4 regions of the Colwellia sp. BRX8-9 genome follow, and region 4 is predicted to be linked to each of the others. Evidence: predicted binding sites of a transcription regulator. Region 4 holds the regulator's gene; each other region holds the start of a gene.
What was found. The regulator sigma-54, encoded in region 4, starts transcription at its own class of promoters, with help from an activator protein. The targets are predictions, from matches to a motif close to GTTGGCACGNNNNTNGNNT.

Region 1 (5,181 bases), on a different contig from region 4:
GTAATATAATCGCCAGAAGTAAATGGTGAAATAACTTCACGTTCAACCATAGCACCATTAGCAATACGGCCTACGGTTGGTGTATTAACAATAACTTTTGAGCCATCTAAACCTTCAGCACCTAAACCGCTAACGACTAAACTGCCTTGAGCAACGGCATAAGCATTACCATCAATACCCATGAGAATAGTTTGTATTAATGTTCCACCACGTAAGCTTTGCGCACTGCCCATTGAAGAAACTGTAATATCAATTCTTTGTCCGGGTTTAGTAAATGCGGGTAACTCAGCATGAACAGCAACCGCAGCAACATTTTTAATTTTTGGTTTTAAATTAGCCGGCATAGTAATACCAAAATTACTTAGCATGGTTTTGAAACTTTGTTCGGTAAATGGACTTTGTTCGCCTGTGCCAGGTAAACCCACCACTAAACCATAACCTATCAATTGATTACTTCGGACACCAGCAACATCGGCTAAATCTTTAATTCGCTGTGCAGAGCTCATCGAACTAAACAAAAATGTTAGCACCAAGACAGTAACTTTCATACTTGTGAAAAAAGTGTTCATAATAATACCTATTGAAAGTTTATGTTCAATTAACCCTACAGGGGCCACCAAGAGCTAGTAAAGAAACTCGATAACCAACCTTGTTCTTGTACGTCAGCAAAAGTCCCAGTACCTGCATATTCAATGCGCGCATTAGCGATTTTTCCAGAAACAATGGTATTACTAGAGCTAATATCTTGTGCGCGAATAACACCGGTTAAGCGAATAAATTCGTCACCATTATTTAAAGTCATCCATTTTTCACCACGGATCATCAAATTGCCATTGGGCAAAACACGCAAAACATGTACAGAAATATGACCGTTTAAGCTATTACCTTGGTTAGACTTTGAATCACCACTAAAGTCAGAGCCTTGGTTATAGCCAAATTGAATGGCATTATTTTTAAAGTTTACTGCAGCGCCGCCTAAACCAATAATAGGATCTAAACTGGCACTATTTTCTTTACTCAACTCTGTTTTAGCATTTTTCTGTGCTTGTGTACTTTCACTTAACGTCACTGAAATAATGTCACCAACACGATGAGCTTTTGAGTCAGAATAAATATTATTAACGTAGTTAGCTCTAAACAGTGAACCCGTCGGGATAATAGAGGCTTCTTCCATTTCGGGTAAAATCGGCGCAAAGTCAGGATCGTCAGGTAACGTTTTTGCCTGTTCAACACTGGCACAACCCGTTATTGATAAAAAAAAGATAACTAAGACTAAGTGAATTTTCATAAGAGATTCCTTAACGCTATAACTGCTGATTAATATAACTAAGCATTTCATCAACTGCTGAAATTACTTTTGAGTTCATTTCATATACCCGTTGACTTTCAATCAAGTTAACAAGTTCTTCGGTGGTATTTACATTCGAGGTTTCTAGCGCGCCTTGCACTATCATGCCAAAACCTTCTAAACCTGGAACCCCTTCTTGTGGAGCACCACTAACCGCTGTTTGAATGTATAAATTTTGTCCTATTGGCTGCAAACCAGTCGGGTTAACAAAGTTAACTGTATTAATTTGACCGATAACAGCAGGATCAGGTTGCCCCTGAAGAGTTACAGAGACTTCACCATCTTGAGAAACAATAATACTTAACGCATCAGGCGGAATAGTTATTTGTGGTTGAATTAAATAACCCGCGCCCGGTGTAACCATATTGCCCTCTTCATCCATGGTAAATTGACCATTTCTTGAATATGACGATGTACCGTCAGGGAGTTGCACTTCAAAAAAACCTTCACCTTGGATCATTAGATCTAAAGCGTTATCGGTAGTTTGCATATCACCTTGGGTATGAATTTTTTGCGTAGCCACCACTTTTGTACCCGCGCCAAGCATTAAGCCTGAAGGCATCTCTGTATCTTGTGCAGAGCGACCACCTGGCTGATTAATCGTTTGATAGAGTAAATCTTCAAATACGGCACGACTTTTCTTAAAACCTATGGTACTGGCGTTAGCTAAATTATTAGAAATTACCGCAATATCTTTTGTTTGCGCATCTAACCCTGTTTTACTTATCCATAATGCTGGGTTCATAAATCACCTCAAAAATTATTTATTTAAATTAGAAAGCACGTAATAAAGATGCTGAACTTGCATCAACTTCTTCCGCTGTTTTCATGAGTTTTAATTGCATTTCAAACTGACGTTGCAAAGAAATCATCGCGGTCATCTCCCCAATAGGGTTTACGTTACTTGCTTCAAGCATGCCATTTTCGACTTTGACATTGACGTCAGCATTCTCATTTAGTCCATCTTTTCGACGAAACAAGCCATCAGCACCTTTTGCTAACTCTTGCACCCTCGGGTTAACCATTTTTAGACGACCCACTTCTTCTTGAAGAGAACTCGGTGCTCCTTCAGGCTGAACCATGATGGTGCCATCTTTACTGATATGAATATTATTGACTGGTAGAGGTATAAATATCGGGCCAGTATCTCCTAAGACAAGCTCACCTTTAGAGGTTTCTAAAGCACCTTCTTCGTTGAGTCTAAATTGGCCATCACGTGTATAACCTTCAGTACCATTTTCAGCTTGAACAGCAAACCAACCCGGCCCTTGAATGGCAAGATCTAAATCTCTAGAAGTTTGCATCAAAGAACCACTGTCAAAGTTTTGGCTGGCATTTTCTGTCATGGCAAACACACGAGAAGGCAAGCCTTCGCCAAAAGCTTGCATTGAACGCGCCTGTGCTAAATCGGCTTTAAAACCCGTAGTCTTAGCGTTAGCAAGGTTGTTAGCATTAACGGCAAGCGAATGCATATTTTGTTTCGCACCGCTCATTGCGATATAAAGCATTTTGTCCATAACAGATCTCTAAAATTGTATCTTACAATGAGAAATGCAATAACAGTGCCAGAAGAAATAGAACAGGAAAAGGAAGATGGAAAAATAATCGTTTTATCGTCAACGAAAAGGAACCGACTGAGGTTTTGAAAGAAAGGTGGTTTGATAAAGACCATCAGCTGCTCGGGCATTGACACATAAAGAAGTATTAATGCGATGAAGACATGGATGCCTAAGAATGGCTATGTTTCGCTCTGCACCTATACCGTTCATCCTGAACATAAAAAGAGATAAAACATTTTACGTTTTATCTCTTTTATTTATCATAGACTAGATTATTTTAAAAATTTATTTATCGAATCTGTAGAATAGTTTGGTTTAGCTGGTTATCAACTTCTAGTGCACGAGAGTTAGCCTGAAAATTTCGTTGTGCTGAAATTAAGTCGATTAATTCTGTGGTTAAGTTAACGTTTGATTGCTCTAATGCCGATGAATTAATAGTACCAAAAGTACCTGAACCCGCCTCACCAGCCAATGCTTCACCGGAACTAATACTTTCTTTCCATGAAGTATTACCAATTTGCGTTAAGCCCTGTTCATTGGCAAAGTTTACTAAAGCAATGCGTGATAATGGTTCTGAGGTACCATTACTGTAAGTCGCTCGAATTAAACCATCACTACCAATATCTATACCGGTTAATCGCCCCACCGCTAAGCCATCTTGCTCAAGCGAAGTCACTTCAAAGTTTGAAGCAAACTGCGTAGGTTCATTTGGATTAGGGCCAAGAGGGTCTAGATTAAAATTAATTTTCACGGTTTGAGTTGGATCAGCACCATTGGCTAATATTGTCGCTCCAAGTGCCACGGTAATAGCACCACCGTCACCTGGCATAGGTAATTGTGCAACAAAATCACCTGAAGAATCAAAGTACATACGCATGCCAGTAACACCGCCACTTGCTGATAACGGACCTGAACTACCGCCACCTTGTGGATTTGTTATTGGCGTTCCTGGAGCTGCCGTTGGATCTGGATCTGTCTGTCCACCTGGATCAGCTAAATCTACCGGTATGCCATCAACGCCAGCAAACATCATCCACTCGTTAGCATCAGACGAAGGATTATCTTTAATAAAGTAATAAGTCATTATATGACTATCACCTAATGAATCAAAAATAGTCACTGAAGTTGAATGGTTAAAAGTCAAAGGATCATCGGGATCAAAGTTACCTGGCGCACTACTAATGAAAGAATCACCCGCAGGTAAGTTCATTCGTACATCTACTTCACTGGTTTTTTGAGGAGCACCAGAGGCCGTAGGAATACGAATAGGCTCTGCCGTACTTAAACTTACCGACGCAGAGGTGCCGTCAGGGTTAACTGGGAAACCTAATAAATGCTCACCCGCAGAGTTAACAACAAAGTTACTGTCGTTTAATTTAAACTGACCTGCTCGGGTATATGACGTTTCTAAGGAGTCAAGTTCAGGTACTGTTGCATAAAAACCATTACCCGTAACGGCTAAATCTAACGCGTTATTAGTAAACTGAATACTACCTTGCTGAAACTGCTGAGCGACATCTGCCGTCAAAACACCGTCACCCACTTTTGTTTTACCAGAAGCAAGTAATGATGCTGCATACACATCAACAAATTCCGCACGCGACTCTTTAAAGCCGGTGGTATTAACGTTAGCGATGTTATTTGATGTAACATCCAAATCTTTTTGAGCAGCGTTTAATCCGCTCAACGCTATATTAAATGACATAATTGCACCTCATATAAAAAACTGTTTATCTTAATTATTTCTAATTTTCGAGTATTCACTCTTCATTGAAATAACAGTGGCTTAAATTTATTTAGTTCGAAGAACTATTAATCTAACCTTCTGATACTTCCACCACATCTGCTAGTGCCATGGAACTGCCACCATTAAGATTTAATAAAATATTTCCACCTGCACCGGCTAACGTCACACTATCAACTTTACGATAGGTCATCGCTTGTAATTCTGATGCTTCACCTTCCACTAATCCTGCAATTCTAAAACGATAAGCACCTTGTGGAGCGGGCTCGCCATTTGTCATCTTGCCGTCCCAATTAAAGGTAAACTCACCTGCAGCCACACTGCCAACAGGAACTGTTTGAATAAGTTCTCCAGCGGTGTTTTCAACATAAATATTCACATTACTTGCCGCTTTATCAGTGACCATTTTGCCTTTAACGGCTTCGCCTTCAGCCATACCAAAAACATTATCATCAACTAGAACGCTACGACCCACTAACGAGGAGGCTTGTAATGCTTGACTCGATGACATGGATGCAGCAAATGATGTA
Region 2 (5,181 bases), on a different contig from region 4:
TAATAAGCCCGCCTTTATTAATTTTACCCTTGAAACATTAAGTCTTGGTTACGCAAATATGCTGACCACTGATGAAGTTGTCGTTGAAATTCTTGAAACCGTTAAGCCGGGTAAAAAGCTATTAGCTATTTGCAAAGACCTTTATGAACAAGGTTATACATTAGCGCTAGATGATTATGAACATAAAAAAGTGTGGATACATTTTTTCCCTTATATCAAAATAATAAAAATAGATTGGCAAATATCCACTATTGAAGAAATTAAAGAAGTTAAACAAGCGATTACTAATTTCCCTGATATTAAATTGCTTGCAGAAAAAGTTGAAACTTACGACGAGTATAATCAAGCACTAGAATTAGGCTTTGAACTATTCCAAGGTTTTTTCTTTGCTAAGCCTGAGATGATAAAAACTAAAAGTCTCTCTCCATCACAGATTGCCATGGCTGAGTTACTTTATGAAACATCAAAACCCGAATTAGATTTAATCAGTATTACTTCAGTCTTTGAACGCGATGTAACACTTTCTTATAAACTATTAAGATATGTTAACTCGGCAATATTTCGCAGACGCAATGAAATATCAACAATAAAACAAGCACTTGTAACACTAGGGTCACAAGAATTAAAGCGATTTTTAGGTTTGATGTTTGCTATAAATGTTAACCCTGACAAACCTTCAGAGTTAATTAATTCAGCGATGGCTCGTGCTAAATTTTGTGAACTTGTCTCAAAGGATATTAATGCTCCAATAGATTCATCTATTGCTTTCTTAACGGGCTTATTATCATTAATTGATGCCATTTTAGATGAAAAACTTGAAACTGTTTTAGAAAAGTTACCACTTGCGCAAGAGATAAAGGTTTCTTTACTCACTAAGAAAGGTGTCTTGGCTGAATTAATCCAGTTATTAGAGTACATAGAACATGCACAATGGGATGAAACCACTATTGTTATGAAGAAGTTAGGTATAGAAAAGGAAAAAGTCATTAGAGATTACAACCAAGCACTTTCTTGGGCTGACGAGCAGTCACAGATGACAAATGGCAGTTAATTAAGTTAATGGGTCGATTGACAAAAAACAAGTAACAAAATTGTTTACTTGTTTATTGTCAATGATTAGAGAAAGACACACCCATGCTATAATAGGCGCTAGAGAAGTTTATCCGTATTTAGTTAAAATTACATAAGTTCTTTAGCGTTTTTAGATGAAACTGTAGTGGTTAATAAATTAAAGTCTTTTAACACTATTATTTCGTTAGTTAACCTGTCTTCAAGTGCATCGATGTCGACAACAGATTGACAAAGTACTTCACTACTTTTTTTAATTTGTTCACCACGAGATTCCATTTCGTTTTCCATTTTTTCACCGAAATCCTCCATACGAGATTCAAAAGCGTTCATATCGCCACCAGAGAAAAGCATCTGTTGCCCTACCGCTATCATTAAACTACCAATCGAATTTTGCACCGTCTTTTCTATTGCACTTTCAATACGTTGCTCAAAATCTTCGTTGAAAAAGTTTTCTCCTGAAAAACCATCCTCATCAAAATAAATGTCATTATCACTGGTTAAGCCCAGATCAACTTCTTTACGTATCTCTGAAAGTTGACTAGTAATTTCAGCACTGAGCGTATTATCTTGGCCTAGTAACTCATTAAACGCTAAGTTAATGCCGTCATTCGCAAGATCAATAGCATCCAATGCAACACTTTTTACTTGTGGAACTGCAGCCCTAATGCCAGACGAGTAATCATGAACCAAGGATTGCTGATTATCTGTTAAGTCAACTTGAACACCATTGACATATAATCGTTCATTATCAACAATTTTATAGAGTGGCAGTTTACTTTTAGAGAATTCAATGGCGGTTGGTGTAATTTTAATGCCACCAGATATTGTTGCATTGCATGAGTCATTTGTAAAAGATGCGGTGGAAGCGAACGTACTGCTGCTTGCCAATATAAGTGCTGTTGCGATGAGTGTTTTCATATTATGCCCTTCGATTGTTATCGATTAAATAATGCCTAACTTAATATAGACATTACAAAACTAGTGCCAACTAGTAAAATCAATAAAATTCAATAAGATACAAGAAAATCACAAAATAAAATGAAAATTAAATACCATTTATTAGTGAAATAAACACATTTGTGGCTAATATGCTAATTGTTGCATTTCAATGAGACGGGATTGGCAGCGAGCAAACTCAAAACTTAATTGCTGTCCTTGGTAAAGCTCAATAATATCAACTTCAGCATTAATAATAAGTCGTATATTTCTATCATAAAATTCATCAACAACAGCAATAAAGCGCCGAGCTTCATCATCTAAGTGGCGAAGTTGGCTTAACAATTTACCGTCGCGTTGATAGTCATCTTCTACGCCTGATATAACAGACGTTATGCGCTCTCCATCAAATTGAGGAACTTGGTCAAGCAATACTAATTTAAAATCATCAGCTAGGCTAATGTAGTCTCGCTGACTTCTAGGACCAGAACATAGTGCATAAAAATCAAAAAGTATAATAGTATCTGTTTTCGCTTGAAAAGGGATTTTACGGTGGTTAACGGTTATATTACCTGAAGTGCCTACAATACCCGTAATATCTAAAAACCTTTGTCTAAGCGTTTTGTTATTTAATGGGTAAGTATAGTCACGATATGCGATTGCGGTTTCATCATAACGGTCTAAGCGATGATCTACAGCACCATCAACCGATAACACTTGGCAATAATCGTTAATTAAATCTATGGTAGGCATAAATCTTTCGCGCTGTAATCCATTACGATAAAGTTCTTCGGGTCGACAGTTAGAGGTAGCGATTAAAATAATATCTTGTTGAAAGAACGCCTGAAATAAGCCAGAAAGTAACATAGCGTCACCAATATCTGAAACATAAAACTCATCAAAACACAGTACTTTGATCTTTTTAGCCCATTGCTTAGCAATAAACGTTAATGGATCACTTTGTCCTGTACATAAATTTAATTGTTGGTGTACTTCTTCAATAAAGCGATGAAAGTGAATACGTTTTTTAGCTGTAACGGCTAAATTTTGAAAGAAGAGATCCATAAGCATGGTTTTACCACGACCGACTCTCCCATAAAGATAAATACCACGAATAGCAGACGATTTTTTTAGTCGTTTAGCAAGCCAAGATTTACGCTCATGTTGATAGATTTGTTCAGAAAGATCATCAAGTTTGGCAACGGCATTAACTTGTGCATAATCATATTTAAAATTATTCGAAGTAGATAGAGCTTGGTAAGCTGAAAGCATATCTTAAGTTTTAAACGTTGAAACTAAATTTTTCCCACAAAAAAAGGGTGAGACATAAGTCTTACCCTTTTTAGCAATTTATTTGTATGAGGTAACCTAAGTTAGCTCAAGATACAAAATTAAAGAGCTTGAATGTTCTCAGCTTGAGGACCTTTCTGACCTTGAGTTACAGTAAACTGTACTTTTTGGCCTTCAGCTAGAGTTTTGAAACCGTCGCCAGAGATTGCAGAAAAATGTGCGAAAACGTCAGGACCAGATTCTTGCTCGATGAAACCAAAACCTTTAGACTCGTTGAACCATTTTACTGTACCAGTAGTTGTAGACATAATAGTATCCTATTTGTTTAATATAATTAATCTTAATTTTGTTTTAGCCATTAAATAAATTTAATTCACTAAAACGATGATGCTGAGAGTGTTGCTATGACTTATTAAACAGGACGAGCTACTAACATAACTTCGAAACTTGGTACATAAATATAGGTAGTACTTTCTAGCTGCGTGCATTGTATATCGTTGACAGAAAGAGTCAAGTTTTTTATCGACTTTATTAATTCTTTTGTTTGTTTTATGAACAAACCGTTAGGTTAACACTATCAACAAGCCACTTTACTGTTTCACTTTTACCGTATTATTTGTGTCTCTACTTTTTCGGATAAGTTCATCGTCACCAATAGCTATTGCAGACTTTGCTAAGCGGTCATAAAGTAAAACATTTACTGTAGCTGCCAAATTCATACAACCATTCGTTGGAATATATACCACAGCATCAGCTTTATCGATAACAGCCTGACTAATAGTGCCATCTTCAGGGCCAAACACATACATAGCATTTTTAGGGTGAATGAAGGCCGGCAATGGCACCGCTCCTTCAATTAAATCAACACATATTAGCTTGCTCCCTTCGGGTAAACTTTCCACCAAAGATTCAACACCAATTAAAGGTATTTTTTTACTGGCACTTTGTGTATCGGTATGAAATTTCGCGGCTCTTGCATACCTAACACCACTGTATAGTACGCTATCAACTTGATAACATCCTGCTGCGCGCATTACAGCACCGACATTACTTGGGCTTTTAGGATCGGTTAAACCTAAGGTTATCTCAGCTGATTCAGCGTTTTTATGTTTTAACGGTACTTTTATCTTTTTAGTCATTAATATAATCGTTTTGGTTAGTTACTTTACAAATACAGGTAAATTCTACAGGAATTCTCCTTAGCTTTAATAAAAAATTCAAGTAAATAATAATTTTTTATTTGTTCTCAAGTTAACGTTTGATTTTATCTATTCTACCTTAGCGACCCATAGTTTAAGCTCGAAACCTATAGTGATATGAACACTAAATAAGTTTCACACTAGCAAGTGAAGTGACCAACGAAGTTTACTTTTTAAAAATTATACAAAGCTATTATTAACGCATTATTCATGAGCTCTTTCCTTGTCAAACAGTACAGTTGTCATAATCCGTTACATTTCATAAGCAACAAATCAAAAAATAATGGTCATAATAAACTAAGATTTTCTGTTAATAACTATACCTGTGTCATCAATATTTAAAAGGAAAGAAAATGAAAAATAGTCTCAAAAAACTATGGAAAGAAAATAAGTTATTATTTATTTTTATTGGTTTAATGTTAGTTTTTCGTAGCGCTGTCGCTGACTGGAGTGACATACCTACAGGTTCAATGAAACCAACAATTGTTGAAGGCGATAGAATTTTTATTAATAAAATGGCTTATGATATTCGCTTACCTTTCACTCATATTTCTCTTGTTACACTTTCCGAACCACAAACCAATGACATCATTATTTTTGATTCAGTGGTCTCAGATAAACGTTTAGTAAAACGTGTAATTGGTGTTCCAGGTGATACAGTTACTATGAGAAACAATAAATTAAT
Region 3 (5,181 bases), 160 kb from region 4:
TCATCAATAATTTGAACGGCGTTGTTAACAATATTCAAAACAGCTTGTTGAAGCTTATCTTGATCAAAACTTATTTCAGGAATAGAGGGGTCATAGTCTCTAATAAATTTAATATTTTTAGGGTTGTTAAAATTAATCAGCTTAAAAACTTTTTCTAAGACAATATGAATATTTTGTTCTGCCATCTGAGGTAATTGATTAGGGCCTAAAAGCTTATCAACCAAATTAGTTAAACGGTCGGCTTGTTCAATAATCATTTCAGTATATTCTTGTTGCTCTTGCGTCAATTCTTTACTTAATAATTGTGCAGCGCCACGAAGACCGCCCAATGGATTCTTAATTTCATGAGCAAGCCCGCGTATCAAATCTCGAGACGACTCCCATTGCTGGTGTTGAAATGCTTCGATACTCATTTGTTTTTGCTGATCAATCTGTTTGAATTCTAAGATAATATGTGGCTGTTTGCTGAATTCAACAGACGAGGCTGTTATTTCCACGGTAATACGGCTGTGATCAAAAAATTCAATGGTGACATCACTGTCACTAAATTCTTGGCCTGAAGTCAGCAGCTGCTCTAAACGTTCCTTTTTAATCGGAGAATTGTAGAAGACTGTTGTTATTGGTAAGTTGCACAGCTTGTTAAAACTCTTAACTAATAGCGCTTCTGCTGCAGGGTTAACATATTTAATCGTTAATTTATTATCTAGCACTACAAGTGCTGTAACCATCTGATTTGGCAGCTTTTGTTGGTAGCTAAATTTTAATTGTTGATCTCTACTGCTGTTGCTAGACATAAAAACCTTTTGCACTGATGTAGTGCGACAAAATAGTAATGTAGTTACATTTGGTGCAAGTTGCAGCAAATGCTACTTAATTTGCGTTATTAACCGATGCTCTATGCATATAAAAGGTTATAGGTTTTGACGATGCAATTATCTTGCCTTTTTCATTAAGTAATTGCATTTTTATGATATGTTCGCCGCGATCTATATTTCGTAGCACAAACATTGAGTGAGATTGCGGAGGTTGATGGGGTTTACCATCTAAAAAAAGTTGAATAGCTAAGCCTTGTTTAAAGATAGGTTTGATACTACCTGCTATGTAAACAGAGCCAGTGTTGTCTCTAACCGTGGCATTTTGTTTAGGTTGGTTGATTTCAACTTGGTAATCATCTTTGATAATTTTTGGTGTTAAATCTAGCATTGAGGTATCAACAGAAGAGGCAGTATTGGGTTCTCTTATTTCAACTTCTTCCGCACCAGTTTGAGGGCTGTCAGAAAAAACTAAGATACCATCATCACTTCTCCAAACATAAATTTTGGTTGCCGTCGCAAAGGTATTACAACTAAGTAATGTGATAATTAAAGTTAATAACAATAAAGAATAACGCAAAAATTTAGCTCAACTTAAGATACTTACCTTAAACTTATATAATTAATCGTCTATTTGCCACAAAAAAGCTCACCGAAGTGAGCTTTTTTTTCATTTAATCATATAGTCGAGATTATACGCTGTAATATAATTCAAACTCTAGTGGATGAGTTGTCATGTTTACACGTTGTGATTCAGCACGTTTAATAGCAATGTATGCATCAATCATATCTTTATCCATAACACCACCAGCGATTAAGAACTCATAATCGGCTTCTAAGCTTTGTAAAGCATCTTCAAGTGATGTTGCTACTTGTGGAATAGCTGCAGCTTCTTCTGCTGGTAAATCGTATAAATCTTTATCCATCGCATCACCAGGATGAATTTTGTTTTTAATACCATCAAGACCAGCCATTAATAAAGCAGTAAAAGCTAAATATGGGTTTGCTGCTGGATCAGGGAAGCGAGCTTCAATACGCATTGCTTTTGGTGATGGAACAATCGGTATACGAATTGATGCAGAGCGGTTACGTGCAGAATATGCAAGCATTACTGGCGCTTCAAAATGTGGAACTAAACGTTTGTAAGAGTTAGTAGCTGGGTTAGTAAAAGCATTCAATGCTTTAGCATGCTTAATAATACCGCCAATATAATAAAGCGCCATTTCAGATAAGCCGCCGTATTTATCACCAGCGAATAAGTTAACACCGTCTTTAGCAAGTGATTGATGAACATGCATACCAGAGCCGTTGTCGCCAACTAATGGCTTAGGCATAAAAGTCGCTGTTTTACCGTAAGCGTGAGCAACGTTATGAACAACATACTTGTATATTTGAACTTCATCAGCTTTTTTAACTAAGGTATTGAAGCGACATGCAATTTCGTTTTGACCAGCCGTTGCTACTTCATGGTGATGCGCTTCAACAACTAAGCCCATTTCTTCCATAACTAAACACATGGCTGAACGAATATCTTGTGATGAATCTACAGGAGATGTTGGGAAGTAACCGCCTTTAACGCCTGGACGGTGACCCATATTGCCTTCTTCGTATTCAGTACCTGAATTCCAAGCGGCTTCTTTATCATCAATTTTATAGAAAGAACCACTCATATCAGTACTAAAGCGTACATCATCAAATAAGAAGAATTCTGGCTCAGGACCAATTAATACAGTATCAGCGATACCTGTGCTACGTAAGTACTCTTCAGCGCGTTTAGCAACTGAACGAGGATCACGGCTGTAACCTTGCATTGTACTTGGTTCTAAAATATCACAACGAATATTTAATGTTACTGCATCTGTAAAAGGATCTAATACCGCTGAATCAGCATCAGGCATCATTACCATGTCAGATTCATTAATACCTTTCCAACCTTCAATAGAAGAACCATCAAACATTTTACCGTCTTCAAAAAAGTCTTCATTTACTTGGTGATAAGGAATTGAAACGTGTTGCTCTTTACCTTTTGAATCAGTAAAACGTAGGTCTACAAATTTAACATCGTTGTCTTTGATTAAATCTAATACGGCTTGTGACATGTAAAGTCTCCAGTGTCATTAAAATAAAATACGTTTGCATTTCGCATGATGGGCATAAAGCGAAATTCATGCCAATAGATAAAGCCTTTATATATAAGGTGTTAACTTATTTACTAAAGCCTGCTTGCACCACTACTGTGCGTGAGCTGCGCTAAATTGGTGCGCCTGCTGGTTGTTGGTGCTTAAGAGTATAACAGGGCATTACGATTCGTGTATGGAGAATTTAATAGGAGCTGAAATATTTGTTGCTGTCTTTGTTGACTTCGTTGCTGTATAATTCGCGCCCAATTATAGCCCTATATTCTTTTGATGAAAAAGTCTTGCAAGAAGTGAGTAAAACCCGTGTTAGATAAATTACGTAATGTTGCCATCATAGCCCACGTTGATCATGGTAAAACAACTTTGGTTGATAAATTATTAGAACAATCAGGTACCCTTGATGCCCGCGGCGGTCTTGAAGAGCGCACGATGGATTCGAATGATATCGAAAAAGAACGTGGTATCACAATCTTAGCTAAAAATACGGCTATTAACTGGAACGGTTACCGTGTAAACATCGTAGATACTCCTGGCCATGCTGATTTCGGTGGTGAAGTTGAGCGTGTTATGTCAATGGTAGATTCGGTTTTACTTATTGTTGATGCACAAGAAGGCCCTATGCCACAAACGCGTTTCGTAACGAAAAAAGCGTTTGCTCAAGGTTTAAAGCCAATCCTTGTTATTAATAAAGTTGATAAGCCTGGTTCTCGTCCTGATTGGGTTATGGACCAAGTTTTTGAATTGTTTGACAACCTTGGCGCTACAGATGAACAGCTTGACTTTAAAGTTGTTTACGCTTCAGCAATCAATGGTTGGGCTTCGCTTGAAGAAGGCGTAACCGGCACAGACATGACTCCTTTATTTGATACTATTCTTAAAGAAGTGCCTGCACCAACAGCGGATCCAGATGGTCCATTCCAAATGCAAATATCTCAACTTGATTACAGCTCTTACTTAGGTGTAATTGGCGTTGGCCGTATTACTCGTGGTTCTGTTAAACCAAACCAACAAGTAACGATTAAATTAGCAACTGGCAAGATCCATAACGCTAAAGTTGGTAAAGTATTTGGTTACTTAGGTCTAGAAAGACTTGATATCGAAGAAGGTTTTGCTGGCGATATTATTGCTATTACTGGTTTAGGCGAGTTAAAAATATCAGATACGGTTTGTTGTCCTACAGAAGTTGAAGGCTTACCAGCATTATCTGTTGATGAACCTACTATCAATATGACTTTCCAAGTAAACACTTCACCATTTTGTGGTAAAGAAGGTAAGTATGTTACTTCACGTAACATCAAAGACCGTTTAGACAAAGAATTAATTCACAACGTTGCTTTACGTGTTGAGCAACTTCCTGATGCTGATAAATTTAAAGTATCAGGTCGTGGTGAGCTTCACTTAGGCATTTTAATCGAAAACATGCGTCGCGAAGGTTTTGAGTTAGCGGTATCACGTCCTGAAGTTATTATTCGTGAAATTGATGGTCAAATACAAGAACCTTATGAAAACGTGACTATTGATGTTGAAGAGCAGCATCAAGGACCTATCATGGAAAGAATGGGTGTTCGTAAAGCTGAATTAACAGATATGGCACCTGATGGAACGGGTCGTATTCGTATGGACTTCATCATGCCAAGTCGTGGTTTGATCGGTTTCCAAACTGAATTCATGACATTAACGTCAGGTTCTGGCTTAATTTATCATACATTTTTTGAATACGGACCTCATAAAGGTGGCGATATTGGCCAGCGTAAAAATGGTGTAATGATCGGTAATGCAACAGGTAAAGCATTAACGAATGCAATATTCAACTTACAATCACGTGGTCGTATGTTGATCGGACACGGTGTTGATATTTATGAAGGTCAAGTTATTGGTATTCATAGCCGCGACAACGATTTAACAGTAAACGCTCTTAAAGGTAAGCAGTTAACTAACGTTCGTTCATCAGGTACTGATGAAGCACAAACGTTAACACCGCCTATCGTTATGTCACTTGAACAAGCGCTTGAGTTTATTGATAACGATGAGCTAGTTGAAGTTACACCACTGAGCATTCGTATTCGTAAAAAGCTTTTAAAAGAAAATGAACGTAAGCGTGATACTCGTCCTAAATAAGCCTCTTATCTAGACGATTGATAAAAACCAGCTTCGGCTGGTTTTTTTGTCAGTAAATTTGAGTAAGCCTAAACGTAATATTGCGTAAGACATGTCTTAAAAATATATAGGAA
Region 4 (5,181 bases):
GATGCGCTGGCTAAGGTGTTGTAATGAATGATAACGTAACTTTATTTTTTATTCAGTCTTTTTATCATTCGTCTTCATCAAATTTATCAGAAAATAACTGGCATACATCGTCAAGTGCTTGTTGAGCATCTTCTCCTTGGGTAATCACCTCTACGGTTTTTCCAAAGCCACCGGCCAGTAACATTAACCCCATAATACTACTGGCATCAGCTTCTTTGCCCTCTAAGCAAATAGTAACGTTAGCATTAAGCTTTTGGCTTAACTGGGCAAGTTTAGTGGCAGCACGTGCATGTAATCCCAGTTTATTGCTAATGGTTAATGATTTATTATATTTTGGCATACAGTGACCGTTATTAAGTGCTTTGTATTTTAATGTCGCGATGATGAGACTGAACATCTTCGCGTTCTTTTCTAAGATTGTTTGCTAATATTTCTGCAATATAAACCGATCGGTGTTTTCCACCCGTACAACCAATGGCGATAGTAATATAGCTGCGATTGTTTCTTTCTAAGTGGGGTAACCATGTCATCATAAAACTGTTAATTTGCCAGATAAATTTAGTGACAATCGGTTGGCTAGCAAGAAAGTCTCGCACGGGTTGATCTAAACCGGTAAAACCTTTTAAGTCTGTTTCCCAAAAAGGGTTAGGCAGAAAACGTGCATCAAAAACATAATCTGCGTCTTGTGGTACACCGTGTTTAAAGCCAAAAGATTCAAACACCACCACCATAGATGCCGAGGTTTTGCCCAAAATTCGCTCACGCACTAAATCAGATAATTGATGAGGTGATAACTGGCTGGTATTAATATACAAACCCGCACGCGTGGAAATAGGCTCAAGCAGCTTTTTCTCTAAAGAGATGGCTTGGTCGAGTGGGATATTTTGTTTAATCAAAGGATGTAAACGACGCGTTTCACTAAAACGTCGAATAAGATCAGAGTCATCAGCATCTAAATACAGAATATCGAGTTTTACTGTTTTTGGTAGATAATCTAATATTTCTGAAACGTCATTAGGATCATTGGGTAAGTTACGTACATCTAAACTAACCGCTACTTTGTCGTAATCATTAATAACGGTATGCGCTAATGCAGGCAATAAATTCACCGGAATATTATCGACACAGTAGTAGCCTAAATCTTCGAGTACACGTAAGGCGACACTTTTACCTGACCCTGAGCGACCACTGACTATCAAGAGTTTCATTTGAGTTTTCCTGGATTATTATTAGATTTTATTAACGTTTAGCATGCTTTATTAAAGTAAAAAGCTCTTGCGAATTTTGGCATTTTCTTACTTGCTTTGCGAACTGTTTAGTACTAAATATTTGCGCAATACTTTGTAAGGTATCTAAATGTTGTTGGCAGTTTTCTTCGGGGACAAATAACGCAATAATAATATCGACAGCACGGTTGTCTATCGCATCAAATTCAACGGCTTGTTCACTGGTCAGCAATACAGCAATAACTTGTGACGTGTTGGTTAATCGACCATGAGGAATCGCAATGCCATTTCCTATGCCGGTAGAGCCAACCTTTTCACGCGCCATTAAGCTTTCGAATAATTGATGAGTATCAATATTGTCGAATTTTTTTGCCGCAGTTGTGCTAATTATTTCAAGGAGTTTTTTTTTGCTTGTACCCTTAATCGCACACAGGGTGCAATCAAGGGTAAGGATATCTTGCAACTTCATTATACTACTTAGATTCTTTGGTGAGTGAACAGGCGATAAACAGCATTAATGCTGATTCGTTTTACCTTTGTACTTCAATATTTGCCGGTCAAGCTTAACAACAAGACTATCAATAGAGGCATACATGTCAGCATTTTCAGCTTTTGCATGTAAATCAGAGCCACTAACGTGAACAGTCGCTTCAGCAATTTGATTTGATTTTTCAACGGTGAGAACAACATGAACATTATTGATATGATCAAAATGTCGGCTTAATTTTGCCATCTTAGTCGTGACGTTTTCTCGTAAAGCTTCGGTAATGTCAACATGGTGGCCAGAAAGATTAATTTGCATAAGCTTAATTCCTCATCTTTTCGTTAAAGTAAACTTTTTCGTTGGTTAGAAGGTGGAATAGAAAGTGACTCTCGATATTTTGCTATGGTGCGTCGAGCTACATTTATCCCTTGATCGGCTAATAAATCAGCCATTTTACTATCACTAAGTGGTTTTGCTGGGATTTCGGCAGCAACAAATTTTTTGATTAATGCACGAATAGCTGTTGATGAGCATTCGCCACCGCTTTCGGTGCCAACATGGCTTGAGAAGAAAAACTTCAGTTCGAAAATTCCACGTGGCGTATGCATGTACTTTTGTGTCGTCACTCGTGAAATGGTTGATTCATGCATATCGACAGCTTCGGCAATATCATTTAAAACCATTGGACGCATGGCTTCATTACCATGTTCAAAAAAGCCAATTTGACGTTGCACAATACAGTTTGACACTTTTAATAAGGTATCATTACGGCTTTCTAAGCTTTTAATAAACCATTTAGCTTCTTGTAAATTTGAGCGAATAAATTGTGTGTCCGCTGTCGACTTCATCGAACGTGACATCGAAGCATATTGCTGATTCACCGAAAGTTTTGGCGCAGTATCAGGGTTTAATTCGACCACCCAACGGCCATTTTTCTTTTCAACAGACACATCAGGAATAACATACTGATCGTCACTCTTCATCACACTATCGCCGGGTCTAGGATCAAGTGATTGAATAAGACGCACCACTTCGCGCAGTTGCTCTTCTTTCAGTCGAGTTTTACGCATTAATGTACGATAGTCTCGGCTACCCAGCAGATTAATATGGTCACGCAAAACTAACTTACTTTCTGCTAACCAAGGTGTAGCGGGGTCAAATTGATTAAGTTGAATGATTAAACATTCTGAAATAGAACGAGCAGCGACACCGACAGGATCAAAGAGGTTAATACGTTTTAGTACCACCTCAATTTCATCAAGCTCTACTCCTTCAATGGCAACACTTTCTAAAATGTCTTCACTAGATACCGTTAAGTAACCGGCGTCATCAACAGCATCAATAATTGCTGTCGCTATAGCGCGGTCTGTTTCGGTAAAAGGGCTTAATTCCATTTGCCAGCGCAAATGATCTTGAATGGAGTCTTGAGTCTCGCCTTGGTAAGTATAATCTTCTGAAGCTGGGCCTGAGCTTGAACTTGCTGCACCGGCCGTGTAGTTATCATCCCAAGTGGTATCCATGTTTAATTCTTCAGGGATATCGTTCTTGTCCATGGCTTCAGTGGTGGTGATTTCATCAATGGTAGGCGTAGCGTCTTCGCTACCATCAGAAGCAGGGGCTTCTTTAACGTCACCATTACCGGCAGTGTGAGCTTCTTCAAGGTTGTCAGTACTTTTATCTTCGGGATTATTTGAAGACTCATCCATTTCTAATAATGGATTACTTTCTAAGGCTTCCTGAATTTCTTGTTGAAGCTCTAACGTAGACAGTTGCAGCAATTTGATTGCTTGCTGCAATTGTGGCGTCATGGTTAATTGTTGTCCTATGCGGAGTTGTAGAGTAGGGCGCATTTAGGTCATTAACTTCCTATTATTTTTAATGGGATATTTTCGTTTTTTTCATACGAAGATACTATTCATTTACTGACTACTATAGCGTGAATTGTTCACCAAGGTATACATCTCTTACGTGTTGATTTGCAAGAATTTGATCTGCAGTACCTTCTGCAATAAGTTCACCATGACTAACAATATACGCATGTTCACATACATCGAGAGTTTCACGTACATTGTGATCAGTGATCAACACACCAATGCCACGTTCTTTTAAGTGTAGAATAATTTTTTTAATATCACCTACTGAAATTGGGTCAACACCAGCAAAAGGTTCATCTAATAAAATAAATTTTGGTTCAGCAGCTAATGCGCGAGCAATTTCTACTCGGCGGCGTTCACCACCAGATAAGCTCATGCCTAAATTATCTTTGATATGACCTATGTTGAATTCTTCAACAAGATGTTCTAATTTTTCTTCGCGTTCAGCATCTGATAATTCTTTTCGTGTTTGTAAAATAGCCATAATATTGTCGTAAACACTGAGTTTTCGAAAAATAGAGGCTTCTTGTGGTAAATATCCGATGCCTTTTCTCGCACGCTCATGCATAGGCGCTAACGTCAGGTTTTCGTCATTTAAGATAATATCGCCACTATCACTTTCAACTAACCCCACAATCATATAAAAAGAAGTTGTTTTTCCGGCACCATTTGGGCCCAGTAAACCGACTATTTGTCCTGCTGAAACTTGCATACTGACATTTTTAACCACTTTTCTGCCTTTATAGGCTTTGGCAAGGCCTTTTGCCATTAGGGTGCTAGTGCTCATAAATTAATTTTTTCCTGAGTTTTCGCGTCTGTGGTTGTCGCTTTAATTTTTTCTTTCGGCTGAAAAATCGTTTTAGTGCGTTCGTTAGATTTACTTTCAGCATTAACATACTGAGTGGCAATATTGTAAGTAATTCTACTGCCACTAACCTCACTACCTTCTTGCTGTAATAACGCATTTCCTGAAATTATCACTAAATTATTTGCGGGCTCATATCTTATTTCGTCTGCTTGTAAGCTAAGAGGAGTGCCATCGGCTAAGGTTTGTTTAAAGGTTGCTGGCTTCCCTTTAGCGATATAGGTTTTTTCTTCACTGCCAGATTGAGTCAGCACTTGTACTAAATCAGCACGTATAACTAATGAACCTTGAGTGATCACCACGTTATCAATATAGCTGAATATTTTATTTTTAAGATCAACGGCTTGTCTTGAAGCGTTAATTTCAATCTTTTGTTTTATATCAAATTTTTCAGCGAAAGCTGACGAAAATAGCGGAGTTGATAACAATAAGCACAGTAGGCTATTTTTTAACAATTTCATAAATTGATTTCACATGTTTAGTTAGTGTCATTTGGTTGGTGTTTAAGTCGACAATTAAACCTTTACCATCGATGGTAAATCCTTTACCGATAATTTTAATTTCTTGTTCTGAACTTATGATGTTAGTTTTTAGATCAAGTTCAAAGTATTTTCCTTGAACTTCTTGTAATAAGCTATCGGGATCTGTTGCTAACAGGCGGACATGCTTTGCTAATTTTACCCGGTTGTTATTGTATAATATGCCTTCATTGGCAGATATTTTCCATGCGGG

Region 1: flgF (flagellar basal-body rod protein FlgF) is a predicted target of sigma-54. The motif match lies at 2,900-2,918, and genes of this name have one in related genera.
Region 2: H4J70_RS18180 (DUF2884 family protein) is a predicted target of sigma-54. The motif match lies at 2,042-2,060, and genes of this name have one in related genera.
Region 3: glnA (glutamate--ammonia ligase) is a predicted target of sigma-54. The motif match lies at 2,969-2,987, and genes of this name have one in related genera.

Annotation. Positions count from the first base shown of each region.
Region 1 is NZ_JACGVN010000004.1:76,058-81,238, forward strand. Features, by position in the region: gene H4J70_RS04575 (flagellar basal body P-ring protein FlgI) at 1-569, opposite strand, end outside; gene flgH (flagellar basal body L-ring protein FlgH) at 605-1,288, opposite strand; gene flgG (flagellar basal-body rod protein FlgG) at 1,305-2,093, opposite strand; gene flgF (flagellar basal-body rod protein FlgF) at 2,122-2,865, opposite strand; gene flgE (flagellar hook protein FlgE) at 3,197-4,612, opposite strand; gene H4J70_RS04600 (flagellar hook assembly protein FlgD) at 4,725-5,181, opposite strand, start outside.
Region 2 is NZ_JACGVN010000029.1:29,358-34,538, reverse strand. Features, by position in the region: gene H4J70_RS18185 (EAL and HDOD domain-containing protein) at 1-1,051, shown strand, start outside; gene H4J70_RS18180 (DUF2884 family protein) at 1,180-1,989, opposite strand; gene zapE (cell division protein ZapE) at 2,155-3,279, opposite strand; gene H4J70_RS18170 (cold-shock protein) at 3,399-3,605, opposite strand; gene H4J70_RS18165 (RNA methyltransferase) at 3,888-4,436, opposite strand; gene lepB (signal peptidase I) at 4,850-5,181, shown strand, end outside.
Region 3 is NZ_JACGVN010000002.1:12,930-18,110, forward strand. Features, by position in the region: gene glnL (nitrogen regulation protein NR(II)) at 1-794, opposite strand, end outside; gene H4J70_RS01730 (DUF4124 domain-containing protein) at 871-1,392, opposite strand; gene glnA (glutamate--ammonia ligase) at 1,505-2,911, opposite strand; gene typA (translational GTPase TypA) at 3,254-5,068, shown strand.
Region 4 is NZ_JACGVN010000002.1:169,020-174,200, forward strand. Features, by position in the region: gene H4J70_RS02455 (HPr family phosphocarrier protein) at 65-340, opposite strand; gene rapZ (RNase adapter RapZ) at 354-1,208, opposite strand; gene ptsN (PTS IIA-like nitrogen regulatory protein PtsN) at 1,240-1,695, opposite strand; gene hpf (ribosome hibernation promoting factor) at 1,741-2,028, opposite strand; gene H4J70_RS02475 (RNA polymerase factor sigma-54) at 2,052-3,560, opposite strand; gene lptB (LPS export ABC transporter ATP-binding protein) at 3,640-4,371, opposite strand; gene lptA (lipopolysaccharide transport periplasmic protein LptA) at 4,368-4,910, opposite strand; gene lptC (LPS export ABC transporter periplasmic protein LptC) at 4,891-5,181, opposite strand, start outside.